4 regions of the Streptomyces recifensis genome follow, and region 2 is predicted to be linked to each of the others. Evidence: riboswitches for the same ligand, from Rfam matches in the RefSeq annotation. Region 2 holds a riboswitch; each other region holds the start of a gene.
The links. A riboswitch is a leader RNA that binds a small molecule or an ion and turns the genes downstream of it on or off. The one in region 2 is predicted to bind cobalamin.
Positions count from the first base shown of each region.

Region 1: another riboswitch for cobalamin. It lies ahead of metE (5-methyltetrahydropteroyltriglutamate--homocysteine S-methyltransferase); the one in region 2 lies ahead of CCN33_RS14550 (hypothetical protein).
Region 3: another riboswitch for cobalamin. It lies ahead of CCN33_RS03225 (ribonucleoside-diphosphate reductase subunit alpha); the one in region 2 lies ahead of CCN33_RS14550 (hypothetical protein).
Region 4: another riboswitch for cobalamin. It lies ahead of CCN33_RS09045 (CoA-acylating methylmalonate-semialdehyde dehydrogenase); the one in region 2 lies ahead of CCN33_RS14550 (hypothetical protein).

Region 1 is NZ_MUNH01000137.1:18,348-25,389, reverse strand. Features, by position in the region: partial or broken gene CCN33_RS09005 (histidine phosphatase family protein) at 1-404, opposite strand, end outside; partial or broken gene CCN33_RS09000 (helix-turn-helix domain-containing protein) at 427-1,030, opposite strand; partial or broken gene CCN33_RS08995 (citrate/2-methylcitrate synthase) at 1,029-1,367, shown strand; gene metE (5-methyltetrahydropteroyltriglutamate--homocysteine S-methyltransferase) at 1,428-3,746, opposite strand; cobalamin riboswitch at 3,917-4,136, opposite strand; gene CCN33_RS08985 (3-hydroxybutyryl-CoA dehydrogenase) at 4,324-5,193, opposite strand; gene aceB (malate synthase A) at 5,190-6,782, opposite strand; gene aceA (isocitrate lyase) at 6,881-7,042, opposite strand, start outside.
Region 2 is NZ_MUNH01000239.1:9,910-16,951, forward strand. Features, by position in the region: gene CCN33_RS14530 (alcohol dehydrogenase catalytic domain-containing protein) at 1-290, shown strand, start outside; gene CCN33_RS14535 (SDR family oxidoreductase) at 444-1,331, shown strand; gene CCN33_RS14545 (hypothetical protein) at 2,334-2,897, shown strand; cobalamin riboswitch at 3,522-3,645, shown strand; gene CCN33_RS14550 (hypothetical protein) at 3,707-4,105, shown strand; cobalamin riboswitch at 4,238-4,381, shown strand; gene CCN33_RS14555 (DUF4430 domain-containing protein) at 4,545-5,030, shown strand; gene CCN33_RS14560 (cobalamin-binding protein) at 5,044-5,964, opposite strand; gene CCN33_RS14565 (prenyltransferase/squalene oxidase repeat-containing protein) at 6,005-7,042, opposite strand, start outside.
Region 3 is NZ_MUNH01000049.1:6,954-13,995, reverse strand. Features, by position in the region: gene mctP (monocarboxylate uptake permease MctP) at 1-1,268, shown strand, start outside; gene CCN33_RS03230 (GNAT family N-acetyltransferase) at 1,408-1,914, shown strand; cobalamin riboswitch at 1,978-2,103, shown strand; gene CCN33_RS03225 (ribonucleoside-diphosphate reductase subunit alpha) at 2,229-4,610, shown strand; gene CCN33_RS03220 (ribonucleotide-diphosphate reductase subunit beta) at 4,610-5,617, shown strand; gene CCN33_RS03210 (GlxA family transcriptional regulator) at 5,871-6,833, shown strand; gene CCN33_RS03205 (bifunctional albaflavenone monooxygenase/terpene synthase) at 6,862-7,042, opposite strand, start outside.
Region 4 is NZ_MUNH01000137.1:27,340-34,359, reverse strand. Features, by position in the region: partial or broken gene CCN33_RS09055 (AAA family ATPase) at 1-327, shown strand, start outside; gene CCN33_RS09050 (ECF transporter S component) at 324-1,148, shown strand; cobalamin riboswitch at 1,210-1,383, shown strand; gene CCN33_RS09045 (CoA-acylating methylmalonate-semialdehyde dehydrogenase) at 1,612-3,135, shown strand; gene CCN33_RS09040 (acyl-CoA dehydrogenase family protein) at 3,143-4,291, shown strand; gene CCN33_RS09035 (enoyl-CoA hydratase/isomerase family protein) at 4,288-5,364, shown strand; gene mmsB (3-hydroxyisobutyrate dehydrogenase) at 5,361-6,257, shown strand; partial or broken gene CCN33_RS09025 (enoyl-CoA hydratase) at 6,254-7,020, shown strand, end outside.

The DNA.
Region 1 (7,042 bases), on a different contig from region 2:
CACACGACCGTCGACAGCTGTCGCTTCCTCCAGCCACCGCGCGACTCTCCCACACAGGACTTCTATGGACTCACCCCCGTGTGGTGCGCTCCCCGGGTCGGTGAGCCAGCGGGCCACGGCTTCCGGCTCGGTAGCCGCCACCGCCTCCAGCGTGCGGCCTCGCCAGCGGCCCACGTCCAGTCCGCCCAGCTCCCGTGTGTCCACGCCGTCGAGGCCGAGAGCAGCCGCCGTCTCCCGACAGCGCACACCGGAGACACGACCACACGCGCCGCCACGGGCAGCGATCCGGCGGCCTCCCGGGCACGGGCCGCGCCGATGTCGTCGATCGAGTCGCCGTCGTAGAAGCGGGCCTGCCGCAGCGACGGGCTCGTGGCGGGCGAGACGAAGGTGACACGGCTGGTCACGTGGCTGCTCCTGCTGTCGGTGTCATGGGGTGCTGCTCTCCACGGCGTACGGCACGTACGTGCGCCGGTCCGGGTCGATGGCGAGGCGTCCGCCGGCCGGGGGCCTGGCGCGCTGGGCGCAGTCGCGGCGTTCGCAGATCCGGCAGCCCAGGCCGATGGGGGTGGCGGCGCTTGGGTCGTCCAGGGCGATGCCCTCGGTGTAGACGAGCCGGTGTGCGTGCCGCAGCTCGCAGCCGAGGGCGATGGCGAACTCGGCGCGCGGGGCGTGGTGGCCGAACCCGCCGCGGGTGATGGTCCGCGCGACCCAGAAGTACCGTTTCCCGTCCGGCATTTCGGCGACCTGCGTCAGTATGCGGCCCGGTGCGGAGAACGCCTCGTACACCGTCCACAGCGGGCAGGTGCCGCCCATGCGGGAGAAGTGGAAGTCGGTGGCCGACTGCCGCTTGGAGATGTTGCCGGCCCGGTCCACCCGCAGGAAGGAGAAACGGCACGCCCCGGCTTCCCGTGCGCTGCAGCGTGTTCAGGCGGTGGCAGGCCGTCTCGAAGCCGACGCCGAAGCGGGCCGAGAGCAGCTCGATGTCGTACCGCAGGTCCTCGGCCGTCGCGTGGAAGTCCGCGTAGGGCAAGCACGGCGACTCCCGCGTCCCGATCATGCAGGACGCCCTCGACCGGCTGGTGGTACGTGCCGCGGATCCCGAGCTGACCCGCATGGCCACCCTGCACGCGGCCTTGCGGCACGCGATGATCAGCCGCAAGGGAATCCATCCGAACCTGGACTACCCGGCCGGCCTCGCCTACCACCTCATGGGCTTCGACACCCCGGCCTTCACTCCGATCTTCGTGATGAGCAGGATCACCGGCTGGACCGCGCATATCACTGAGCAGCTCGCCCACAACGCGCTGATCCGCCCGCTGGCCTCCTACGACGGTCCGGGCCAGCGGGCGGTGCCGGGCGCCGCGTAGCCGTCTGCTGTCACGACGGGGCCGGGACGCTGGTGGCGTCCCGGCCCACTGGGATCGGAATCAGGCGGTGGGCAGTTCACCGCGGACGGTGCGGGCCGCTGCGACCAGGTTCTCCAGGGACGCGCGCGTCTCCGGCCAGCCGCGGGTCTTCAGACCGCAGTCGGGGTTGACCCAGAGTCGCTCGGCAGGGATGGCCTTCAGGCCGGTGCGGAGCAGTTCAGCGGCCTCCTCGGCGCTCGGCACCCGGGGGGAGTGGATGTCGTAGACACCCGGTCCTGCCTCGCGAGGGTAGCCGTGGGCGGCGAGTTCGCGGGCGACCTGCATGTGGGAGCGGGCGGCCTCCAGGCTGATGACGTCGGCGTCGAGGTCGTCGATGGCCTGGACGATGTCGCCGAACTCGGCGTAGCACATGTGCGTGTGAATCTGGGTGTCCGGACGAACCCCGGCGGTGGTGAGCCGGAACGCTTCCGTCGCCCAGGCCAGATAGGCGGCCCGGTCGGCGGCGCGCAGCGGCAGGGTCTCGCGCAGCGCGGGCTCGTCCACCTGGATCACGGAGGTACCGGCCGCCTCCAGGTCGCCCACCTCGTCGCGCAGAGCGAGGGCGACCTGGCGGGCGGTGTCGCCGAGGGGCTGGTCGTCGCGGACGAAGGACCAAGCGAGCATGGTGACCGGCCCGGTGAGCATGCCCTTGACTGGGCGGTCGGTGAGGGACTGCGCGTACGTCGTCCAGCGCACGGTCATCGGCTCGGGCCGGGAGATGTCGCCGGCCAGGACCGGTGGCCGGACGTAGCGTGTGCCGTAGGACTGGACCCAGCCGTGCTGGGTGGCGAGGTAGCCGGTGAGCTGTTCGGCGAAGTACTGGACCATGTCGTTGCGTTCGGCCTCGCCGTGTACCAGGACGTCCAGGTCGGCTTTCTCCTGGAAGGAGATCACCTCCTGGATCTCCGCCTTGATGCGCTCCTCGTAGCCGGCCGTGTCGATGCGTCCGGCGCGCAGGCCGGCGCGGGCGGTGCGCAGTTCGCCGGTCTGCGGGAAGGAGCCGATGGTCGTGGTCGGCAGCAGGGGCAGGCCGAGGTGGGCGCGCTGGGCGGCGGCCCGTTCGGCGTACGGCTGGGAGCGGCGGGCGTCGGCGTCCGTCACGGCCTCGGTGCGGGCCCGGACGCCTGGGTCGTGGGTGATGGGGGAGTTCGCGCGGGAGGCCAAGTCGGCGCGGTTTGCGGCGAGTTCGGCGGCGATCGTGTCGGTGCCCTGGGCCAGGCCCTTGGCGAGGGTGACGATCTCTGCGGTCTTCTGCCGGGCGAAGGCGAGCCAGCGCAGGATCTGCGGCTCGATGTCCCGCTCGGCTGCTGCGTCCAGCGGCACGTGCAACAGCGAGCAGGAAGCGGCGACGTCGACACGGTCGGCGAGTCCGAGGAGGGTGCCGAGCGTGGACAGGGACTGCTGCAGGTCGTTGATCCAGATGTTGCGGCCGTTGACGACTCCGGCGACCAGGCGCTTGCCGGGCAGTCCGCCGACAGCGGCCAGCGCCTCCAGGTTGGCTGCCGCCGATTCGGTGAAGTCCAGCGCGAGGCCCTCGACCGGAGCCTTGGCCAGGATCGGCAACGCGTCGCCGAGCCGGTCGAAGTAGGAGGCGACCAGCAGCTTCGGCCGGTCTTCCAGAGCCCCCAGCTCGCGGTAGACGCGCTCGGCGGCGTTCAGCTCGGCCGGCGTGCGGTCCTGCACGAGGGCGGGCTCGTCGAGCTGCACCCACTCGGCGCCCGCCGCGCGCAGATCGGCGAGGACCTCGGCGTACACGGGAAGCAGCCGGTCCAGGAGGGTGAGCGGCTCGAAGTCGGCGGGCACGCCCGGAGCGGGCTTGGCGAGCAGGAGGTAGGTGACCGGACCGACCAGGATGGGGCGTCCGGTCAGCCCCAGGGCGAGGGCCTCCTTCAGCTCCGCGACCTGCTTGACCGAGTTCGCGCTGAAGACGGTGTCCGGGCCCAGCTCGGGGACGAGGTAGTGGTAGTTGGTGTCGAACCACTTGGTCATCTCCAGCGGAGCGACCTCCTGGGTACCGCGCGCCATGGCGAAGTAGCCGCCCAGCGCGTCGGCGTCGACCGCTGCGCGGTGCCGCTCGGGGATCGCGCCCACCATGACGGTGGTGTCCAGGACATGGTCGTAGTACGAGAAGTCGCCCGTGGGCACCTCATGGATGCCACTCTCGGCGAGTTGATGCCAGTTCGTGCGACGAAGGCCGGTGGCGGTAGCACGGAGGGCGTCGGCGGTGACGCGGCCCTTCCAGTAGCCCTCGATGGCCTTCTTCAGTTCCCGGTTCTGTCCCTGGCGGGGGTAGCCGTACACGGTGGCCCGTGCTGCCGCGGCTGCGGACTTGCTGGTCACGGAGATCTCCTTCGCGAGATGAATCCCTGAGATCCCGGAGACGGGACGAGAGCGCGAAGGGAATGACGAACCGGACGGCAAAGACCCCGCGCGGCAACAGCACGGTCGCTCCGTCTGGTATGTACGCCGACCCGCCCTCGAGGTCACCGGAATCTCCGCGCACGGAATGGTCCGTACGCGGGCAGTTGGCAGGTCTTCGGACTCGCGGGCACGTCCCCCCATGGAGGACACCTACTGGCCGTCGCTTCCCAGGCCCAGTACCTCGGACCCAGTGCGTATGACGGCGGTCGTTCCCGCTCACCGCTGCGGGGCAGTCCCGGATTCCCACCGGGTTCCCTCTTACGACACCCCGCCTGGCGGACAGGGCGAACCAGCTGCTGTGGTCAGCCTACGGGTTGGCGCCGTGAAGGGAAGAGCGCCGTCCAGCATCCGGAAGGCGGGGTCAGGGCATGCGGCGGGTGGCACGGCGAGGGGCGGGAGGCGCCGCACACGCTTCCCGCCCCTTTCCCTGTCGCGCCGCGGGGGACCCTCACGCCTGCGGCGGTGCGGGCCCCTCAGCCCGCGTCGTACCAGGCCCTCAGCCCTGGTCGTAAATGTGGAACCCCCGGCCTGTCTTCCGGCCGAGCAGCCCCGCCTCCACCATCCGCATGAGCAGCGGCGGCGGCGCGTAGAGGGGTTCACGGAACTCGTCATAGAGCGATTCCGCGATGGAGGCCACGGTGTCCAGGCCGATCAGATCGGCCAGCTTCAATGGTCCCATCGGGTGGGCGCAGCCCAGTTCCATGCCCGCGTCGATGGCGGCGGCCGCGGCGAACCCGGACTCCGCCATCCGGACGGCGGAGAGCAGGTACGGGACGAGCAGGGCGTTGACGACGAAGCCCGCCCGGTCCTGGGAACGGATGACCGTCTTGCCGAGCGTGCGGGTAGCGAAGTCCTCCACCAGAGCCGTCGTCTCGGCAGTCGTGTGCAGCGAGGTGACCACCTCGACCAGCGGCAGGACGGGGACGGGGTTGAAGAAATGCAGGCCCACGACCCGGTCCGCGCGGGATGTCGCCATGCCCAGCCGCATGATCGGCAGAGAGGAGGTGTTGGTGGCCAGGATGGCGGCAGGATCTTCGACGATCTTGTCCAGGGCGGCGAAGACCTCGGTCTTGGCTTCCGGGTTCTCGATGACTGCCTCGACGACGAGCTGCCGGTCGGCCAGGGCGTCCAGGTCGCCGGTGAAGACGAGCCGGGCCTGAGCATCGTCGGCAGCCTCACGGCTCAGCTTGCCTCGTTGTACGGCACGGTCCAGGGAGTCGACGATCCGGTTCTGTGCGGCGCGGGCAGCGACCGCGTCCACCTCGCAGACCACGGTCTCCAGCCCGGCCCGTGCACACACCTCGGCGATTCCAGCCCCCATCTGCCCGCCGCCGACCACGCCGACGCGCGTGATGCCCCCGCTCACGCCTGCACCTCCGGCCGACGCACAAGGTGGCGGGTGTAGGCGTCCGGTGTGAAGAAGAGCGGCAACTCGCCGGTCAGCGCAGTGCGTTCGAAGAGGGCGCGGATGTCGGCGACGGGTGCCCAGGGGTACTCGGCGCCAAGCGCGACAGACTCCTCGTCGAGGATCTGCTCCACGGTCTCGCGGTCGATGACCTGGTGGCGCAGCCACTGCCAGATCTGTACACGGGCGATCTCGGCGGTCGCCGCGTCCTCCATCAGGCCGTCGATGGCGACGGCGCCCTGGCCGCGCAGCCAGGCGGCGTAGTACCGCAGCGTGACGGAGATGTTGGTGCGCACTCCGTCCGGGGTGGGCGGACCGCTGATGCGGCGGACGGACAGGAGGTCGGCCGGGGTGACCTCGACATCGTCGCGGACACGGTCGAGCTGGTGCGGACGCCCGCCGAGGACACCGTCGAACACGTCGCGGCAGACGGGGACGAGCGCCGGATGGGCGACCCAGGAACCGTCGAAGCCGTCCTCTGCCTCCCGCTCCTTGTCCAGCCTGACCTTGGCGAACGCGGCCTCGTTCGCGGCCGGGTCCTTGCCCGGGACCTGGGCGGCCATCCCGCCGATGGCGTGTGCGCCGCGCTTGTGGCAGGTACGCACGAGGAGTTCGGTGTACGCGCGCATGAATGGGGCGGTCATGGTGACCTTCGCGCGGTCCGGGAGGAGGAAGTCGGTGCGGTGGCCGAAGGTCTTGATCAGGCTGAACAGGTAGTCCCAGCGGCCAGCGTTCAGCCCGGCACTGTGCTCGCGCAGCTCGTAGAGGATCTCCTCCATCTCGAACGCGGCCGTTATCGTCTCGATGAGCACGGTGGCCCGAACGGTGCCGCGCGGGATGCCCAGCAGGTCCTGGGCGAGGAGAAACACGTCGTTCCACAGCCGCGCCTCGTAGCGGTTCTCCAGCTTGGGCAGGTAGAAGTACGGGCCGTGTCCGGCGTCGATCTGTCGCTGGGCGCAGTGGAAGAAGTACAGGCCGAAGTCGACGAGCGCGGCCGGCACAGGGCGGCCGTCGCACTCCAGGTTCTCCTCGTCGAGGTGCCAGCCGCGCGGGCGGACCATGATCGTGGCGACCTGCTCACCCAGTCGGTACTCCTTACCCTCTGGGGTGGTGAAGTCGATCCGGCGCTCAATGGCGTCCAAGAGGTTGAGCTGCCCACCGACGATGTTGTCCCACAGTGGCGCGGTTGCGTCCTCGAAGTCCGCCATCCACACCTTGGCACCGGAGTTGAGAGCGTTGACGGCCATCCGTCGGTCCGGCGGCCCGGTGATCTCCACCCGGCGGTCGGTCAGACCTGGCGCGGGCGGCGCCACACGCCAATCGTCGTCAGCCCGCACCGCGGCGGTGACCATCGGGAAGTCGAGAGGCGAGCCCGACGCCAGACGCAGGATCTGTCGGCGGCGTTCCTTCATCAGTTCCAGCCGACGCGACGCGAACGCCCCGACGAGGCGGCCGACGAAGTCCAGGGCGGCGGGGGTGAGGATCTCGTCGTGCCGGTGACCGGGCGCGGCGAGGACACGGACCTTATGGGTGAGTGCGGTGGTGGTCATCGGGCTCTCCTGAGATGTGGGAGCGGAGGGGACGGAGACGGTTTCGCCCCCTCCGCTGGCCGGAGTCGGCCGGAGCGCGAAGCGTCCGGCTCAGTGGCCTAGTGGAACTGCTCTTCCTCCGTGGATCCGGCCAGTGCCGTGGTGGAGGAGGTGGGGTTGACGGCGGTGGAGACCAGGTCGAAGTACCCGGTGCCGACCTCGCGTTGGTGCTTGACGGCGGTGAAGCCCTGCTCCTGGGCGGCGAACTCCTTTTCCTGGAG
Region 2 (7,042 bases):
CGGCCGGTGCCGCCACCCTGGGCGGTCTCGCCCCTGACGGAACGCTCGTGTTCTGCGGCTACGGCGCCGAGCCCCTGCAACTGCCCATCCAGCCGATGGTGCTCAACCGGCTGCATGTGATGGCCTCGCCGTCCGGTTCGCCGCACGACCTGCGTGACACCCTCGCCTTCTCCGCCGCCCACGGAATCCTGCCCGAGGTCACGACCATCCGTCTCGACGAGGTGCCCGCCGCGCTGGACGCCATGGCGGCCGGGAGCAGCTCCGGTCGGTCGGTCATCTCCTTCGCCTGACGGTCCGTCGGCCATCGGCTCGGCCGGATGCGCCTGTTGCCCATTCCGCGGACTGAGAGCCGGTCGGCCCGTCAGCCCACGATCACTTACCTCGGGACGAGGCCTCGGTCCTCTGCGGCACTCGTCGACCTTCCACTCCCCTCAGGAGAAGTCATGAATAAGACCATCCTCATCACCGGCGCCGGTTCCGGCTTCGGCGCGCTCAGCGCACGTGCTCTGGCCAAGGCGGGCCACACCGTCTACGCCGCGATGCGCGACACCCGGGGCCGCAACGCCGGCCGGGTCGCCGACGCCGCGCAGTGGGCCGCGGACAACAACGCCGACCTGCGCACCGTAGAACTCGACGTACTCTCACAGGAAAGCGCCGATGCCGCGATCGACACCGTGTTCGCCGAGACGGGCCGCCTGGACGTGGTGGTCCACAACGCCGGGCACATGGTGACCGGCCCGACAGAGGCGTTCACCCCGCAGGAGATCGCAGCGGTCTACGACACGAACGTGCTCGGCACACAGAGAGTGAACCGAGCCGCCCTCCCACGGCTGCGTGCGCAGGGCGAGGCACTGCTGCTGTGGATTGGCTCTACCAGTACCCGTGGTGGCGCCCCGCCGTACCTGGCTCCCTACTTCGCGGCCAAGGCCGCGATGGACTCCCTCGCCGTGAGCTACGCCGGTGAGCTGGCCCGGTTCAACATCGAGACCACCATCGTGGTCCCCGGCTCCTTCACCACCGGAACCAACCACTTCGCCACCGGCGGACACCCCGCCGACGAGGGGACCGTCAAGGCGTACGAAGAGCGTTATCCGGCCCTGGTGGAGCAGGTCAGCCAGCGCTTGGCGGCCCTGGCCCCCGCCGATGCCGACGCCTCCCAGGTCGCGGAGGCCGTGGTCAACGTCGTGGACACCGCCCACGGCTCGCGACCCTTCCGTGTCCACGTGGATCCCGCGAACGACGGCAGCGAAGAAGTCAGCGAGGTCGCAGACCGCATCCGCCGGGACTTCCTGGCCCGAGTCGGCCTGGAGGACATCCTCCATCCGCACTGACCCACCCATCGCATCGAGGGGTCGCTCCGAACATCATGCGGCACCTGACCTTCGTCCGGGGCGGCTCTCGTGGTTGTCGCCCGGCTGGTGGATGAAGGCTGCCGCGTGACGGGAGGCGGCGCGCACGAGCCGTGCTGGGCCGCGGGACCCTGCCGTACCGGGAATGCCCGCCGGGTCGCTGTGGTTGAACAGGGCGTGATGGTGAAGGGGACAGTGTCCCCGGGCCTCATCTACAGCCTGCAGGGACGATCGTTCGGCTGAAGCCCTGCAGAGCCTTTCGCCGCGTAGGCGACCGCCCTTCACGATCACACCCTTTCGGCGGTCCCGGCCAGCATGCTGGCCGGGACCGCCGCATTTTCATCCACACCACTGCGCGGCGGCGCTGTTGACGACACGTCTGCCGGCAACCGCTTCTCCGATGTTGCACGGTTGTCAGGTTGTCCCAGCCGAGCCGGACCGAGCGTACCCACCGCCCGAGATCCTCGCCCTGGTGCACGACGTCGCCGGGCTCGGTCGGCAGCGGTCGGTCGGCCTCCAGGCGGAGCCGGACGAGGTGGAAGGCACGCTGCCACTCCACCGGCCAGCTCGGGCACCAAGCGGGGTCGCTGTGGGCCAGTGTGTGGACCCGTCCAGGCATGGCGCAGCCCATCAGCTGGGGGCCCCGAGCCGACCACACACGCCGGTGACGACCGCCTGCACACGCAGCGCGGCACTCACGACACCGTCCATACCACCGCTCAACGGACCCGGCCCGCAACGACGCGCCGCAAATACGCAAGTGAGGAGGTATCAAAATGTCACCTGAAAGGATCTAATAGCATGTTAATCTGCTGTTCAACCGCTTTTTCTGATATATCGTCAGTTCATTGTGGTGGCTCAGAAATACCCTGTTTGGAGTCGAGTCCCGATCTTCCGATATGCCGGTCATGTCGGCTGTAGGTAAGTTCATCCACGAGCCGGTCCGACGGGCCGACGCCTCTCTGTGCGACAGGAGATCGTGAGATGAAGCTTCGTTCCACCGTGATCACCGCTGCCGTGTCGGCTGCCGCGGCCATGGCCGCGACCGGGATCACATACGCCTCGGCCGCCCCTGCTGCGGCGCCCCAGGAGGCCCCCGCCGCCGTCGCCGCCGCATCCGGCGGCAGCGGGCAGGGCGGGACCGCCAAGGGCAACCCGGGCGGCAACAGCAACAGCAACAGCAAGGGCAACGAGGGCAAGGGCAACGAGGGCAACGACTGGGACGACGACGACGACAACAACGAGGGCGGTGGCGGCGACTACAAGGGCCGCATCCAGATCAACGAGCGGTCCTACTCCACGCACCCCGGTGACTGCATCACCGTGGTCAGCGGCCTGGGTGCGAAGACCCTGAACGTCCGCAACGAGAGCCGCAAGGCCGTCGAGGTCTTCCGCGGGGCCGTCTGCGACAACGGCGCTCCCATCGCCACCGTCGGCCCGCACAGCTCCAGCTACGGCGTGAAGCCCGGCTGGACCAAGGGCATCGACATCGACAAGGGTGTCGTGGCGAGCTTCCGTGTCGTCAAGCGCCACCACGACGACTACTAAGCCGTAACCGAGCGCATACTGTGAGCCCCGGCCCGCCGGAATCGGGCCGGGGCTCACAGTTTGGCCCATGCGCGTGGCGGCCACATCCACCACCGCCCCCGCCAATGCCGGATGTCGGGCGCGCGGCATCCGGTGCCCGCGGCTGTCCCTCGTCTTCGCGGGCAGCCCCACCTGCCGTTTTATGCCCCTCGGCTGGGTTCTCAGTCCGCCGACCCCGGCTGTCCACCCGGCGCTTTCCCGGGACGTGGGCCTGTGACACACCAGCGCCCCTGATCGCCCGGGCGGGCCGGTTTCCCCTCCCTGGCCGACCGGCCCGTCCGGGCACCTACAGGGAGGGGCAGCCGTCGACAGGCTGGCCTGGGGTGGGCACCCATGAACGGGTGGAGGAGGTTGCCGTGCCGATGGCGCCCAGGTCTGTGGGGCTGCACCTGAGCCATCGAGTGGGCCGGTCGCTTCCTGCGTGTGACGCTCGTTTGACGGTCTTCTCACCTTTCACGGGGCAGGCGCACGACGAAGGCTCCCGCGGCCGGACCGCTCGCGGGAGCCGTTCCGCGTGGCGGCCAGAGGAGGGGCCAGCGTCGCATGATGAGATGATGATCAGCGACATAAGGCGACGGCGGTCCGAGGAAGCCGGTGGGAATCCGGCGCGGTCCCGCCACTGTGACCGGTGCGCGAGCCCTGGCAGCCCCACCGCCCTGATGCGGGTGAGAAGGGCCGGGGCGTGTCGCGACCCGGGAGCCAGGAGACTCACGCGGTCGCCTCCTCGAGCGACCCCGGGGCGGATCTCCCCGGAAAAGGGGAGCGGCGCCATGCCCAAGAAGCCCACGAAAACGACAGCGACAGAGGTTCGGCAGGGCGCCGAACCGGTGCCCTGCCGCGTCGTCGTATGCCGCGACTGCTGCTGCGGCACCCCCAAGGTGACGGGAGTCGATCACGCGGCGCAGACCGCGCGACTGCGAGCGGAGGTACCCGTGCGCATCTCCGACTGCCTCGATGTGTGCGACCAGGCCAACGTCATCGTCGTACAGCCGTCCGCCGCCGGACGCGCCGCCGGCGCACGACCGGTCTGGCTAGGGCTCGTCAACGATCCGGACGCGACCGAGGATATCGTCACCTGGGTGCGTGCCGGTGGTCCGGGGGTAGCTCCGTTGCCCGACATCCTTGACCTGTACACCCTCACGCCGCCGCGGCGCACCGTGGGCTCCTGAGCCTTCCGCATCGTGCGTAACTCGGGGGTTCCCCGACTGCGGCTGTTCGTGAGACCGGTATCAAGAAAACTGGTTGAGTATCTCCAACTGACCATAAGATGAGCGCAGTTCGCGCACGACCCGAGAACGTCGACCGGCGTCGGTGCGCGAGCTGTGCGCATTACAACCGCATAGGTGCGTGCGTGGGGGAAGCCGGTGGGAGTCCGGCGCTGACCTGCAACCGTGTGCGGCCGCGAGGCCGCGAGTCGGGATACCTGGCGCGTGCCCTGAATTGCTTCCCACTGTCATGGTCTGCAGCGCGAAGCCGAGAGCCTCGTTCGGGTCGCCCTGGTCGGTGCCGTCCAGCCGTCGTACACCACGGCCGTGGACCACAGGCTCTGGTGCCTTCCCGTCCGCACGGTGATGGGCTGCGGGCCACCTCATCAGGAAGGCTCGAGCCTTGCACCGTACATCCGCACGTCGCACTATGATCGCCTCAACCGTCCTCGGACTCGCCCTCGCCTCCGCGCCGGTCGCGCACGCCGACAGCACGCCGAGCACGAACGCTCCCGTCAGGGTGACACTTACTGTGCAGGGACCGGACGGCCTGCTGTTCAAGGGGAAGATCAGAACCCGCGGTCATGGGGTCACCACCGCGACGGGCGGCACGCACAGATGCGACGGTACCAACGGCGGCGCCAACCCGTCCGCCGTGCCGACGCCGACGGCGGCTCTCGACGACGCGGCGCGCAAGCGGCACTTCACCTGGGACGGCACCTGGTACGCGTCGTTCGACGACTACTCGGTCGATGCCATCAAGAACGTCAGCGGTGGTGGCAGCGCCTACTGGAACATCTCGGTCAACGGCACCTCCGCCCCGGTGGGCGGCTGCCAGTTCAAGCTGAACGCCGGTGACAAGGTGACGTTCACCTGGACGGCGTTCTGATCCTTCCTTGTCGTCACCGGCCGGGGAACGGATGTGCCTCGGCCGGTGCGACTTCCTCGCCGGTCCGCACGCTGTGCAGGACATGGGCGAGCACCTCCGCCCCCCGCACCACCCGTGGCCCCGGTCGATTGAAGTGGGACGGTCCGTCCAGCACCCATACGCGGCCGGACCGGACGGCCGGCAGATCCGACCAGCCCGGCAGTCCGGTGAGCAATGCGGCTTCCCGCAGGGTGCGTTCGGGTGGGAAACCGCACGGCAGCACCAGGACCACGTCCGGCTGTGCGGCGCGGACCGCCTCCCAGGTCATCGGCTTGGTGTGCTCGCCCGGCGCGGCGAGAAGAGGTTCGCCGCCCGCGGCCGTGATCTGTTCGGGCACCCAGTGCCCGGCGGGCCACAACGGGTCGAGCCATTCGATCGCCACCACCCGTGGTCGGGCACGTCCCGCAACCGCCTTACGGACCCGGTCCAGCCGGGCCAGCAGCGCCGCCCGCTTCCGCTCCGCCTGCTCCCGTACGCCGAGCAGCTCGCCCACCGTGACCAGGCAATCCAGGACGTCCTCGAGGGTGCGGGGCTCCAGGCTGAGGACTCGGGTGTCGGCGTCCATCAGTCGCACCGTGCGGCTGACCTTCTCGTACGACACGGCGCACACGGCGCACAGGTCCTGGGTGAGGATCACGTCGGGGCGCAGGGCCGCGAGAGCCTCGGTGTCGAGCGTGTACAGCGACGAGCCCGAGTGCGCCGACCCGCCGACGGCGTCGGAGATCTCCCTGCTGGACAGCGCGTCCTGGTCGAGGTCCGCGCCGGTCACCACGGGTACGGATGCCACCTCGCGCGGTGGCCAGTCGCACTCGTGGGTGCGGCCGACCAGCTGGTCCGACAGCCCGAGCTCGGCGACGATGTCGGTCGCGGCGGGCAGCAGGGAGACGATGCGCATACCCCGACTCTAGGTCCCGCCGCGTCCGACAGGGCTGCCGTCAGGCGCCCCAGCGCACGGCGATCGTGTCACCGACGCCGACGACCGCGCCCCGCGTGGCGGAGGTGAACGACGAGCCGTCGATGCTGACCTTCCACGTGTTGGATCCGCTGTTGGCCTTGCCGTTGACGGCCGTGATGGTGCCGGTGCCGGAGGACGGGGTCACACTCGTGACGCAGCCGGACGGCGTCGCGCCGCTCGTGGCCGCGTCGAGGACGGCGCCCAGCGTGGTCGTCGAGCCGGTCGGAGTGAGGGCGACGGAGCACACCTTCAGATTGCCCGCGCCGTCGTCCACGGTGAGCGCCAGCTTCGTCGCCGTACCTGAGGTGAGGGAGGACTGGCTCACCCACTGCGGCGCACCCGGCGTGGTGGGAACTGGCGGGGTGGCCGTGAAGCCACCGCCGGCCACGGCCCGCAGACCGTCGATCGAGGAGTACGCCGTCGGCGAGGTGTCGGAGGGGAGGTACTTGAACCCGCCGCCCGGGTTGAACTGCTGCGCGATCAGGAAGTCCACCGGTGTCTTGCCCATGGAGGTGCGGAAGTCCCCGGTCTGCGGGTCGATGCCGCAGGCGTTGAGGCCGGACACCGCCCAGCCGTTGGAGTCGGTGTTGACGCCGAACATGGCGTTGAACGCGCCGCTGTTCGGCACGAGCTTGCTCTTCAGGAACGCCTTGGCCTGCACGATGTCGGTGTCGGTGTTCGGCACGCCCGACACGCACAGCGCGGCCATCGCCGCTCCGGTCATGTCGACGTCGCTCGCGGCGGAGAGCTGGCTGGGGTTGCCCTCGGCCTTGCTGTAGTTCCAGCCGCCGTCGTTGTGCTGGTTGGCCCGCAGACGGGTGATCACGGCGTCGCGCAGCGCCTGCGGGATGCGGGCCTGCCCGGACTGCGTCTTCGCGCCGTTCAGGGCGAGGGCCGCGAAGACGGTGCCGTTGAAGTTGGCGGACGGGCCAATGTAGCCGGGTTCGGCGGTCTGCCAGTAGCCGTAGATGTCGGCGATCAAATTGCGGGAGGCGGAGACCCGTGCCGGGTCGATGCC
Region 3 (7,042 bases), on a different contig from region 2:
CCTCCGACTTCGTGCGCGGGCGCTTCGGCTCCAAGGGTCTTTCGCTGGCCGTGGCGGTCACCGGAATCCTGGCGACCATGCCGTACATCGCGCTCCAACTGGTCGGCATCCAGGCGGTGCTGGACGTGATGGGCGTGGGCGGCGGTGAGGACACCAACTGGTTCGTGAAGGACCTGCCGCTGCTGATCGCCTTCGGTGTGCTCGCGGCGTACACGTACTCCTCGGGTCTGCGGGCCCCGGCGATGATCGCGTTCGTGAAGGACACGCTGATCTACATCGTCATCGCGGTGGCGATCATCTACATCCCGATCAAGCTGGGCGGGTTCGACGAGATCTTCGCCAAGGCGGGCGAGAAGTACACCGCCGCCGGTGCGGGCGGACTCGTCCCGGCTCCGGCGGGCCAGTGGACGTATGCCACGCTGGCGGTGGGATCGGCGCTCGCGCTGTTCATGTACCCGCACTCGATCACCGCGACCCTCTCCTCCAAGAGCCGCGAGGTCATCCGGCGCAACACCACGATCCTGCCGCTGTACTCCCTGATGCTGGGGCTGCTGGCGCTGCTGGGCTTCATGGCCATCGCGGCCGGGGTGAAGGTCACCAACGGGCAGCTCGCCATCCCGCAGTTGTTCGAGGACATGTTCCCGGACTGGTTCGCGGGCGTGGCGTTCGCGGCGATCGGTATCGGCGCGCTCGTCCCGGCGGCGATCATGTCGATCGCGGCCGCGAACCTGTTCACCCGCAACATCTACAAGGACTTCATCAAGCCCGACGCGACGCCCGAGCAGGAGACCAAGGTCTCCAAGCTGGTCTCGCTCCTGGTGAAGGTGGGCGCGCTGGTCTTCGTCCTCACCATGGACAAGACGGTCGCCATCAACTTCCAGCTCCTGGGCGGCATCTGGATCCTCCAGACCTTCCCCGCCCTGGTCGGCGGCCTCTTCACCCGCTGGTTCCACCGCTGGGCCCTGCTGGCCGGCTGGGCGGTCGGCATGGTCTACGGCACCCTCGCCGCCTACGGCGTCGCCTCCCCCACCCAGAAGCACTTCGGCGGCTCCGCCAAGGAGATCCCCGGCATCGGTGAGATCGGCTACATCGGCCTGACGGCCTTCGTCCTGAACGTCGTCGTGACGGTGGTCCTCACCTTCGTCCTCAAGGCCGTGAAGGCCCCCGACGGCATCGACGAGACCACCCCCGCCGACTACACCGCCGACGCGGGCGACCCCGGCGTGGAGGTCGAACTCCCCCCGGCGACAGCGGGCACCAGCCACTAGGGCCTCTCGTTTGGATCTTGCCGGGCTCGCGGGGTCCGGCCTGATCCAAACGAAAGAGCCTAGAGGTCCGCACCTTTTCGGCCACGGGCCGCCGTCATGCGAAAGCGACGGCGGCCCGTCGTCGTACACACTGCCGGGCATGGACCTCCTCATCAGAGACGCCGACCCGGCCGAGTACACCGCCCTGGGCGAGATCACCGCGCAGGCGTACCTCCAGGACGGCCTGCTGGACTTCGGGGAGAGCGACGCCTACCTGGGTGAGCTGCGGGACGTGGCCCGGCGGGCGGCGGACGCGGAGATCCTGGTGGCCGTGCGCGGGGACGTCCTGCTGGGCGGGGTCACCTTCGTCCCGGCCGGCGGCCCCATGGCCGACATCGCGGGCCCGGGCGAGGCCGAGATCCGGATGCTGGCGGTCGCGCGGGCCGGCCGGGGCCAGGGAGCCGGGGAGGCCCTCGTACGGACCTGTGCCGACCGGGCACGGGCCCTGGCGGGCTGTCACGGCCTCGTCCTCTCCACCCAGCCCACGATGCACGCCGCCCACCGCATCTACGAACGCCTCGGTTTCCACCGCACCCCGCACCGCGACTGGAACCCGTTGCCGGGCGTTTCGGACCTCGCTCTGCTCACTTACGAGTTGACCCTCTGAAGCCGCCGCGACACACAACAGACACAACATCTGGGGGTGACGCGACAGGGCGGCACTAGATGTATGCTCATGCTCGCTGTCGTCGCAGGGGAATCCGGTGCGAATCCGGAACTGTCCCGCAACGGTGTACTCGCGTGCTTCGCGCATGCCAGCGTCAGTCCGAGGACCTGCCGACAGCGGCGCCCGGCCGTCCGGCCCGGGTGCTCGAAGACGTCCGGGCCTCGTGGAGTGGGCCGGTGGACGCGACGCCGCGTGCGCTCGTGCCCTCTCATACCCTCCGCCAGGCCCCCGTGCCCAGCGAGGGAGAGCCCCACGTGACCATCGCGCCTGCCGATCCGGCTTCAGCCACCCCGGCGACCGAGGCCCCTGTGGAGAACGACGGCCCCGGTGCCGCGCTGCTGCGGACCCTGACCGAGCTGACCGCCGACCTCCCCGACGCGGACCCCGGCCGGGTCGCGGCCGCCGCGCTGCGCGGCCGGTCGGCGCGCGCCGACGAGGCGGAGCTGCGCGAGCTGGCCACCGAGGCCGCCGCCGGTCTGATCTCGGAGGACCCCGCGTACTCCCGGCTGGCCGCCCGGCTGCTCACGCTCTCCATCCGCGCCGAGGCCGCCTCGCAGGGCGTGACCCGCTTCACCGAGTCGGTGGCCGTGGGCCACCGCGAGGGCCTGGTCGCCGACCGCACCGCCGACTTCGTGACGCTGCACGCCGCCCGGCTGAACGCCCTGGTCGACACCGGCGCCGACGACCGGTTCGGCTACTTCGGCCTGCGCACCCTGTACAGCCGCTACCTGCTCCGCCATCCCATCACCCGCAAGGTGATCGAGACCCCGCAGCACTTCATGCTGCGCGTGGCGAGCGGTCTGGCCGAGAACGACAGCGCCCCCGCCGTGGACGAGGTGGCCGCGCTGTACGGCCTGATGAGCCGCCTGGACTACCTGCCCTCCTCCCCCACCCTGTTCAACTCCGGTACGCGGCACCCCCAGATGTCGTCCTGCTACCTGCTGGACTCCCCGCTGGACGAGCTGGACTCGATCTACGACCGCTACCACCAGGTCGCCCGCCTCTCCAAGCACGCCGGCGGCATCGGCCTCTCCTACTCCCGCATCCGCAGCCGGGGTTCGCTGATCCGGGGCACCAACGGGCACTCCAACGGCATCGTCCCGTTCCTGAAGACACTGGACGCCTCGGTGGCCGCGGTGAACCAGGGCGGCCGGCGCAAGGGCGCGGCCGCGGTGTACCTGGAGACCTGGCACTCCGACATCGAGGAGTTCCTGGAGCTGCGCGACAACACCGGTGAGGACGCGCGCCGTACGCACAACCTGAACCTCGCGCACTGGATCCCGGACGAGTTCATGCGCCGGGTCAACGCCGACGAGTCGTGGTCGCTGTTCTCCCCGGCGGACGTGCCCGAGCTGGTCGACCTGTGGGGCCCGGAGTTCGACGCGGCCTACCGCAAGGCCGAGGAGGCGGGCCTGGCGAAGAAGTCCATGCCGGCCCGCGAGCTGTACGGCCGCATGATGCGCACCCTCGCGCAGACCGGCAACGGCTGGATGACCTTCAAGGACGCCGCCAACCGCACCGCCAACCAGACGGCGCTGCCGGGCAACGTGGTGCACTCCTCCAACCTGTGCACGGAGATCCTGGAGGTCACCGACGACGGGGAGACCGCGGTCTGCAACCTCGGCTCGGTGAACCTGGGCGCCTTCGTGGCCGACGGGGACATCGACTGGGAGCGGCTGGACGAGACCGTCCGTACCGCCGTGACCTTCCTCGACCGGGTCGTGGACATCAACTTCTACCCGACCGAGCAGGCCGGCCGTTCGAACGCCAAGTGGCGCCCGGTGGGCCTCGGCGCGATGGGCCTCCAGGACGTCTTCTTCAAGCTGCGTATCCCCTTCGACTCCCCCGAGGCGAAGGCGCTGTCCACGCGGATCGCCGAGCGCATCATGCTGGCCTCCTACGAGGCGTCCGCCGACCTCGCCGAGCGCAACGGCCCGCTCCCCGCCTGGGAGCAGACCCGTACCGCCCGGGGCGTGCTGCACCCCGACCACTACGACGTCGAGCTGACCTGGCCGGAGCGCTGGGCCGCGCTGCGCGCCCGGATCGCCGAGGTCGGCATGCGCAACTCGCTGCTGCTGGCGATCGCGCCGACGGCGACCATCGCCTCCATCGCGGGCGTGTACGAGTGCATCGAGCCGCAGGTGTCCAACCTGTTCAAGCGCGAGACGCTGTCGGGCGAGTTCCTCCAGGTCAACGCGTACCTGGTGCAGGAGCTGAAGAACCTCGGCGTGTGGGACGCCCGCACCCGTGAGGAGCTGCGCGAGGCCAACGGCTCGGTGCAGGGCTTCGCCTGGATTCCCGAGGACGTGCGGAACCTGTACCGCACGGCCTGGGAGATCCCGCAGCGCGGTCTGATCGACATGGCCGCCGCCCGCACCCCGTTCCTCGACCAGGCTCAGTCGCTGAACCTCTTCCTGGAGACGCCGACCATCGGCAAGCTCTCCTCGATGTACTCCTACGCCTGGAAGTCGGGTCTGAAGACCACGTACTACCTGCGTTCGCGCCCGGCGACCCGGATCGCCCGCGCGGCGGGCCGCGCCCAGGAGACCAAGACCATCCCCGTCCAGCAGGCGGCCGACCCCGACGCCGTCGCCTGCTCCCTGGAAAACCCCGAGTCCTGCGAGGCCTGCCAGTGATGACCGAGAAGAACCTGCTCGACCCCGGCTTCGAGCTGACTCTCCGCCCCATGCGCTACCCGGACTTCTACGAGCGCTACCGGGACGCGATCAAGAACACCTGGACCGTCGAGGAGGTCGACCTCCACTCGGACGTCGCCGACCTGGCGAAGCTCTCCCCCGAGGAGCAGCACCTGATCGGCCGCCTGGTGGCGTTCTTCGCCACGGGTGACTCGATCGTGGCGAACAACCTGGTGCTGACGCTGTACAAGCACATCAACTCCCCCGAGGCGCGGCTCTACCTGAGCCGGCAGCTCTTCGAGGAGGCCGTGCACGTCCAGTTCTATCTGACGCTGCTCGACACCTACCTGCCCGACCCGGAGGACCGCGCGGACGCCTTCGCGGCGGTGGAGAACATCCCCTCCATCCGGGAGAAGGCCGAGTTCTGCTTCAAGTGGATCGACTCGGTCGACAAGCTGGACCGGCTGGAGACCAAGGCGGACCGCCGCAAGTTCCTGCTGAACCTGATCTGCTTCGCCGCGTGCATCGAGGGCCTGTTCTTCTACGGCGCCTTCGCGTACGTCTACTGGTTCCGCAGCCGGGGCCTGCTGCACGGCCTCGCCACCGGCACCAACTGGGTGTTCCGCGACGAGACGATGCACATGTCGTTCGCCTTCGAGGTGGTCGACACCGTCCGCAAGGAAGAGCCGGAGCTGTTCGACGACCAGCTCGAGCAGCAGGTGAAGGACATGCTCCAGGAGGCCGTCGAGGCCGAGCTGCAGTTCGCGCGCGACCTGTGCGGTGACGGCCTGCCCGGCATGAACACCGAGTCGATGCGGCAGTACCTGGAGTGCGTCGCCGACCAGCGCCTCACACGTCTCGGCTTCGCCCCGGTGTACGGCTCGGAGAACCCCTTCTCCTTCATGGAGCTGCAGGGTGTTCAGGAGCTGACGAACTTCTTCGAGCGCCGCCCGTCGGCGTACCAGGTCGCGGTGGAGGGCACCGTGGACCTGGACGAGGACTTCTGAGCCGTCCGAGTCTCCTTTCCGCGGTCCTTCCGGTCCTGCCCGAGCTGTCGGTCGATGCGCCGTTCGCGCACGATGCCGATCACCGAGGGCAGGACCAGGAGGACCAGGATGCCGAGAGTGGCGACCATTCCGATGAGACCTTCGATCTGGTTTCCGTTCATGTCATCAGCCTCGCGCTGAACGCTCCTGTCCACCACTGGCAGGACTGCCGCAGGCCCTCGAATTCCTGCCAGCGACGAGGCACACTGGCAGCATGTTGAAGAACGTGGTCGCGGTCCTGCTGGACGGAGTGCACCCCTTCGAGCTGGGGGTGGTGTGCGAGGTGTTCGGCATCGACCGCAGTGACGACGGACTGCCGGTCTACGACTTCGCCGTGGCCTCGGCGGAGGGGCCCACCCTGCGCACCCACTGCGGCTTCACCGTCTCCACCCCGCACGGTCTGGAGCGGCTGGAGGAGGCCGATCTGATCGCCGTCCCGGCCGGCGACTCCTACACCTCCCGCGACTATCCCCCCGCCCTGCTGGACGCCCTGCGCCGGGCCGTGGCCCGCGGCGCACGGGTGCTCAGCGTGTGCACCGGGGTGTTCGTGCTGGCCGAGGCCGGGCTGCTGGACGGGCGCCGGTGCGCGGTGCACTGGCACAACGCCGGGGAACTGAGCCGGCGCCACCCGCGCGTCACGGTGGAGCCGGACGTGCTCTACGTCGACGAGGACCCGGTGATCACCTCGGCCGGCACGGCGGCCGGGATCGACGCCTGCCTCCACCTCGTGCGCAAGGAGCAGGGGCCCGAGGTCGCCAACAAGATCGCCCGCCGGATGGTGGTGCCCCCGCACCGGGACGGCGGCCAGGCCCAGTACATCGAGCGCCCGCTGCCCAAGGGGCCCTGCGACACCGTGGGCGAGGTGCTGGTGTGGATGGAGGAGCACCTCGACCAGGAGGTCACCGTCGAGCAGCTCGCCGCCCGCGCCCACATGTCCCCGCGCACCTTCGCCCGCCGCTTCCAGCAGGAGACCGGCACCACCCCGTACCGCTGGATTCTGCGCCAACGGGTGCTGCTGGCCCAGCGGTTGCTGGAGGGGACGGACGAGACGGTGGACTCGATCGCCTGGCGGACCGGATTCGGCAACGCGGCCGCGCTGCGCCACCAGTTCGTCCGGGCGCTCGGTACCACCCCGAACGCCTACCGGCGTGCGTTCCGGGGCCCGCAGGCCGCCTGAACGCACGCCGGTCCGGGCGCGTCGCTCCTCACCACTCCACGGGCTCGACCAGCAGCCGGTGCGGACGCAGGGTGATGCCCACGCGGGTCGCGGCGTCCGAGTCCTCGACCTGACGGAACCGGTACTTCGCCGATATCGCCGCCACGATCAGGCTCAACTGGGCCATGGAGAAGTGGTCGCTGGGGCACTTTCGGTTGCCGACGCTGAAG
Region 4 (7,020 bases), on a different contig from region 2:
CGGATCGTCCTGCTGGACGAACCGACCCGCGGCCTGGACTACCGGGCCAAGACGGCACTGATCGGCATCGTGGACGCCCTCGCGGCGGAGGGCCGCGCCGTCGTCATCTCCACCCACGACGTCGAGTTCGCCGCACGCGCCGCCGACCGGGTGGTGGTCATGGCCGAGGGAGACGTCGTCGCCGACGGACCCACTACCGAAGTCATCGTCTCCTCACCGACCTTCGCCCCCCAGACGGCGAAGATCCTCGCCCCGTTGCCCTACCTGACCGTCCGGCAAGTGGCGCGGGAACTGGCGACCGCCGACGACGAGGGAACACGTCCATGAGCACGCGCATCGGCACGGCCATCCGGTTGACCCCACGCGTCGGCGTGGTCATGGCACTGGCCGCCTTCCTCGGACTGGTCGCCTTCTTCTGGCCGTTCGTGGTCGCGCCGGGCAAGTTCGGCTCCAACTACGCGCCCCCGCTCATCTTCGGCGTCCTGCTGGTGCTCGTCCTCTGCGTGGTGCTGTCGGAGATCGCCGAAGGCGGCATCGACTCCAAGGCACTCGCCATGCTGGGCGTACTCTCCGCCGTGAACGCCGCCCTGCGCCCGCTCGGTGCCGGCACGGCGGGCATCGAGACCGTCTTCTTCGTCCTCGTGCTGGCGGGGCGGGTCTACGGCCCCGGCTTCGGCTTCGTCCTCGGCTGCACCTCGCTGTTCGCCTCCGCCCTGATCACTGGGGGAGTGGGACCGTGGATGCCGTACCAGATGTTCGGCTGCGCCTTCGTGGGGATGCTCGCCGGATTTCTGCCTGGGGCGAGCGGCCGGCGTGAGGTGCTGATGCTGGCCGTGTACGGCTCGCTGTCCGGCTACCTCTTCGGCTTCCTGCTCAACCTCTCCTTCTGGCCGTTCTCCCTGGACCCCAACAGCTCCATCGCCTACCTCCCGGGCCTGCCCTTCACCGAGCAGTGGCACCGCTACATCGCCTTCGACCTGGCCACCTCGCTGGGCTGGGACACCGGGCGGGCGATCACCAACTTCGCGTGCGTGCTGTTGGCCGGCCCCGCCGTGCTGACCACCTTCCGGCGCGCCGCACGCAAGGCCCGCTTCCGGGCGCCCGTGCGCTTCGCGGCCCCCCGGACGGCCGAATCCGAACCCCGCTGACCTCGAACACCACCGGAACCCGGCTTGCGGGGGTGGATTTACTAGGACGTCCAACTATATATTCGATGGGTAGGCCCGCGGTGCAGGGAAGCCGGTGTGATTCCGGCACGGTCCCGCCACTGTGACCGGGGAGCACGCCGTCGAGCAGGACGCCACTGACGAGCTGGATGTCGGGAAGGCGGACGGCGCGCGCTGATCCGGGAGTCAGGATACCGGCCGTGGGATGTTCCGTGTTGTCCACGAGGATGGAGCTGACACGCATGGCACCGGTGCGCATTCACGATCCCGGCGGACTCCGCCGCAGGCGTCATACACGCCGCATTCCCGTCGTCACCGCTTGACGGTTCGCACGCCATTCGCGTTCTCGCGCCGCCCCCGCACGCCTGTGTACGCCACCGCGTCCACGTGTGCCGGTTCGGCGCGGCCATCCCGGATCACCCTCACCTGACGAGAGCAGGCACCCATGATCCGTCCGAACGACCCCACCGACGTACGTGAGCTGACCCATTTCGTCGGTGGCAAGCACACCCCGGGAACATCGGGGTTCCACGGTGACGTGTACGACCCCAACACCGGCGAGGTCCAGGCCCGCGTGCCCTTGGCGGACCGGGCCGAGACCGAGGCGGCGATCGGTGTCGCCGTCGACGCCCAGCGCGAGTGGGGCGAGTGGAACCCGCAGCGCCGCGCCCGCGTGCTGCTGCGCTTCCTGCAGCTCGTCGAGCAGGAGAAGGACGCGCTGGCCCGGCTGCTGTCCTCCGAGCACGGCAAGACCATCGCCGACGCCCACGGCGACATCCAACGCGGCCTGGAAGTGGTGGAGTTCGCCACGGGCATCCCGCACCTCCTCAAGGGCGAGTTCACCGACAACGCGGGCACCGGCATCGACGTCCACTCGCTGCGCGCGCCGCTCGGCGTTGTCGCCGGGATCACGCCGTTCAACTTCCCGGCGATGATCCCCCTGTGGAAGGCCGCCCCGGCGCTGGCCTGCGGCAACGCCTTCGTCCTCAAGCCCTCCGAACGCGACCCGTCCGTCCCGCTCCGGCTCGCCGAACTCTTCCTGGAGGCGGGACTGCCGGCCGGCGTCCTGAACGTCGTCAACGGCGGGCGGGAAGCCGTCGACACCCTCCTCGAAGACCCGCGCGTCGCCGCCCTGGGCTTCGTCGGTTCCACACCGATCGCCGCGCACGTCTACGCCACCGCCGCCACCCACGGCAAGCGCGCCCAGTGCTTCGGCGGCGCCAAGAACCACATGATCGTGATGCCGGACGCCGACCTGGACCAGGCGGTGGACGCCCTGATCGGCGCTGGGTACGGATCGGCGGGTGAACGCTGCATGGCCATCTCCGTCGCCGTACCGGTGGGCGAGGACACCGCCGACGCGCTGGTCGCCCGGCTGAAGGAGCGCATCGGCAGCCTGCGGATCGGCCGCAGCGACGACCCCGAGGCGGACTTCGGTCCACTGGTCACCCGGGAGGCGGTGGACCGAGTGCGCTCCTACGTCGACCTCGGCCTCGAGGAGGGAGCCGAACTCGTGGTGGACGGGAGGGACTTCGTCCTGCCCGGTCACGAGAGCGGCTTCTTCGCCGGAGCCTCGCTGTTCGACAGGGTCACCCCGGCGATGCGCATCTACCAGGAGGAGATCTTCGGGCCGGTGCTGTCGGTGGTGCGCGCCGCCGACTACGACGAGGCCCTGCGCCTGCCCAGCGAGCACCCCTACGGCAACGGCGTCGCGATCTTCACTCGCGACGGGGACACCGCCCGCGACTTCACCCGACGGGTGAACACCGGCATGGTCGGCGTCAACGTGCCCATCCCGGTGCCGGTCGCCTACCACACCTTCGGCGGCTGGAAGCGCTCCGGCTTCGGCGACCTCAACCAGCACGGCCCGGACGCCATCCGCTTCTACACCCGCACCAAGACCGTCACCTCCCGCTGGCCCGCCGGCCTGCGCGAGGGTGCGAGCTTCACGATCCCCACGATGGGATGAGCGCCGTATGACCACCACCCTGCTCACCGAGGACCAGCAGGCCCTCGTGGAGACCACACTCGACTTCGCCCAGGACCATCTCGCACCCCGCGCCCTCGACTGGGACCGGGACAAGCACTTCCCCGTCGACGTGCTGCGCAAGGCGGCCGGGCTCGGCCTCGGCGGCGTCTACGTCCGTGAGGAGTACGGCGGTTCGGGCCTCAGCCGGGCCGACGGCGTACTCGTCTTCGAGTCCCTCGCCTCCGGCTGCCCGTCCATCGCCGGGTACCTCTCCATCCACAACATGGTCGCCTGGATGATCGACCGCTACGGTGCCGACACCCAGCGGGAGCGGTGGCTGCCCCGGCTGTGCGCCATGGAGGACCTGGCCAGCTACTGCCTGACCGAGCCGGGAGCCGGCTCGGACGCGGCGGCCCTCACGACCCGGGCCGTACGGGACGGCGACGAGTATGTGCTGACCGGCGTCAAACAGTTCATCTCCGGCGCGGGCGCCTCCCAGGTGTACGTCGTGATGGCGCGCACCGGCGGCACCGGCGCGGACGGTGTCTCCGCGTTCATCGTCGACAAGGACGACCCCGGTCTCACCTTCGGTCCGAACGAACGCAAGATGGGCTGGAACGCCCAGCCCACCCGACAAGTGGTCCTCGACGGCGTACGGCTGCCCGCCGACCGGCTCCTCGGCCGCGAGGGCGAGGGCTTCCGCATCGCGATGACCGGCCTGAACGGCGGCCGCCTCGGCATCGCCGCCTGCTCCCTCGGAGGCGCCCGCAGCGCCCTCGACCGCAGCCTCGCCCACCTCGCCGACCGGGAAGCGTTCGGCGCCCGGCTGCTCGACGCCCAGGCACTGCGCTTCCGGCTCGCCGACATGGCGACCGAACTGGCCGCAGCCCGTGCCCTGGTCCAGCAGGCCGCGCAGGCGCTCGACCGGGGTGACCCGCAGGCGCCGTACCTGTGCGCCATGGCCAAGCGGTTCGCCACCGACACCGGGTACTCGGTCGCAGACCGAGCGCTCCAACTGCACGGCGGCTACGGCTACCTCAGCGAGTACGGCATCGAGAAGATCGTCCGCGACCTGCGCGTCCACCAGATCCTGGAAGGAACCAACGAGATCATGCGCGTCATCGTGGCCCGCGGCCTGACGGAGGCGCTCGGATGACCGCCACCGACGAACCCGTCCTGTTCCACACCACCGGCCGGGCCGCCCACATCACCCTCAACCGGCCCAGGGCCCTCAACGCCCTCAACCACGAGATGGCCCGCCGCATCGACGCGGCCCTGACATCCTGGGAACGCGACCCGGCCGTGGAGACCGTGGTCATCACGGGCGCCGGGGAGCGCGGCCTGTGCGCCGGCGGCGACATCCGCGGCATCCACGACGATGCCCGAGACGGCGACGGCATTGCCTCGGCCGCGTTCTGGCGCGACGAGTACCGCCTCAACGCCCGCATCGCCCGCTACCCCAAGCCGTACGTCGCGATCATGGACGGCATCGTGATGGGCGGCGGGGTCGGCGTCTCCGCGCACGGCAGCGTCCGTATCGTCACCGAGCGGTCGAGGATCGCCATGCCGGAGACCGGGATCGGCTTCGTCCCGGACGTCGGAGGCACTTACCTGCTCGCCCTCGCCCCCGGAGAACTGGGCGACCACCTGGCACTGACCGGCGCACAGATCGGTGCCGGTGACGCCCTGCTCTGCGGACTCGCCGACCACTTCGTACCGGCCGACGCAGTCCCGCACTTCGTCAGCGATCTCGCCGACCATCCCGTGCGAGAGGCGCTCGCCGGCCATGTACAGCCGCCGCCCCGAGGCGAGTTGGCCGGTCGGCGGGAGTGGATCGACGCCTGCTACGCAGCCGACACCGTCGAGGAAATCGTCGACCGGCTTCTCGCGCACGGCGACCCCGCTGCCAAGGAGGCCGCCGAGACCCTGCTCGCCAAGTCCCCCACCGCCCTGAAGGTCACCCTCGCCGCGGTGCGCCGAGCCCGGCGCCTCGGCCCGCTGGAGCGGGTCCTCGACCAGGAGTACCGCGTCTCGTGCGCCGCCCTGCGCACCCCCGACCTGGTGGAGGGCATCCGCGCCCAGGTCATCGACAAGGACCGCGACCCGCACTGGTCGCCGGCCACCCTGGTCGAGGTGACGGACGCCGACGTCGAATGCTTCTTCGCCCCGCTCGGCGAGCACGAACTCGGACTCGCCGGACCTGACGCCGCCACGGAGGTGGCCTGGTGAACCGTACCGTCGCATTCATCGGACTCGGGCACATGGGCGCCCCCATGGCCGCCAACCTGGTCAAGGCGGGCCACCGTGTCCGCGGCCATGACCTGGTACCGGACGCCCTGGACGGCGCCACGCGGACGGGGGTGGAACCCGCGTCGTCAGTGGTCGACGCGGTCGCCGACGCCGAAGTGGTCATCACCATGCTTCCCATGGGCAGCCACGTCCTGCACCTCTACGACACTGTCCTGACGGCGGCCCGGCCGGGCACTCTCTTCGTCGACTGCTCCACCATCGACGTCGCCGATGCCCGCACCGCCCATGAGCGTGCGGCGGCCGCCGGAATGCGGGCCCTGGACGCACCGGTTTCCGGCGGGGTGGTCGGAGCCGAGGCGGCCACGCTCACCTTCATGGTCGGCGGGGGAGAGGCGGAGTTCGTCGAGGCGCGGCCGCTGCTGGAAGCCATGGGTAAGAAGGCCGTCCACTGCGGCGGCGCCGGTGCCGGGCAGGCTGCCAAGATCTGCAACAACATGATCCTCGGCGTCTCCATGATCGCCGTGAGCGAGGCGTTCGTCCTCGGCGAGAGCCTCGGCCTGTCCCACCAGGCCCTGTACGACGTGGCCTCCACGGCGTCCGGGCAGTGCTGGGCGCTCAGCGTCAACTGTCCCGTCCCCGGACCCGTGCCGACCAGTCCCGCCAACAGGGACTACCGGCCGGGCTTCGCCGCCTCCCTCATGGCCAAGGACCTCGGGCTCGCGGCCAACGCGGTCAAGGCGGCCGGAGTGCAGGCGGAACTCGGCCTGCGAGCAGCCGAGTTGTACGCCGCCTACGCCGAGCGGACCGGAGCCGCTGAGGATTTCTCCGGAATCGTGCGCACCATCAGGGACCAGAGCGGAGAACAGGCGTGACTGCGGAACCGGCTGTCGAGTACGAGACGATCCTTGTCGAGCGGAAGGGCCGTACCGCCCTGCTCACCCTCAACCGACCCAAGGCCCTGAACGCCCTGAACCTCCAGGTGATGAACGAGGTGGTGGCCGCCACCGAGGCCCTCGACCGGGATCCGGAGTGCGGCTGCATCGTGATCACCGGATCGGCGAAGGCGTTCGCGGCCGGCGCCGACATCAAGGAGATGCAGCCCCAGGAATACATGGACATGTACCTCGCCGACTGGTTCGCCGCCTGGGACCGCCTCGGACAGCTGCGCACTCCCACCGTAGCCGCCGTCGCCGGATACGCCCTGGGAGGGGGATGCGAGCTCGCCATGCTCTGCGACATCCTGCTCGCCGCCGACACGGCCGTCTTCGGCCAGCCCGAGATCAAGCTGGGGGCATCGGCGGCTCCCAGCGCCTGACCCGCGCTGTCGGCAAGGCCAAGGCCATGGAGCTGTGCCTGACCGGGCGCACCATGGACGCGACTGAAGCCGAGCGAGCCGGACTGGTCTCCCGTGTGGTCCCCGCCGACGACCTGCTCGGCGAAGCCCTGGCCGTCGCCGAGACGGTCGCCGGCATGTCGCTGCCGGTCGCGATGATGGCGAAGGAAGCGGTCGGGCGGGCCTTCGAGACCACACTCACGGAAGGCGTCCGCTTCGAACGCCGTCTGTTCCACGCCGTGTTCGCGACCACCGACCAGAAAGAAGGCATGGGAGCGTTCGTCGGTAAACGACCACCGGTA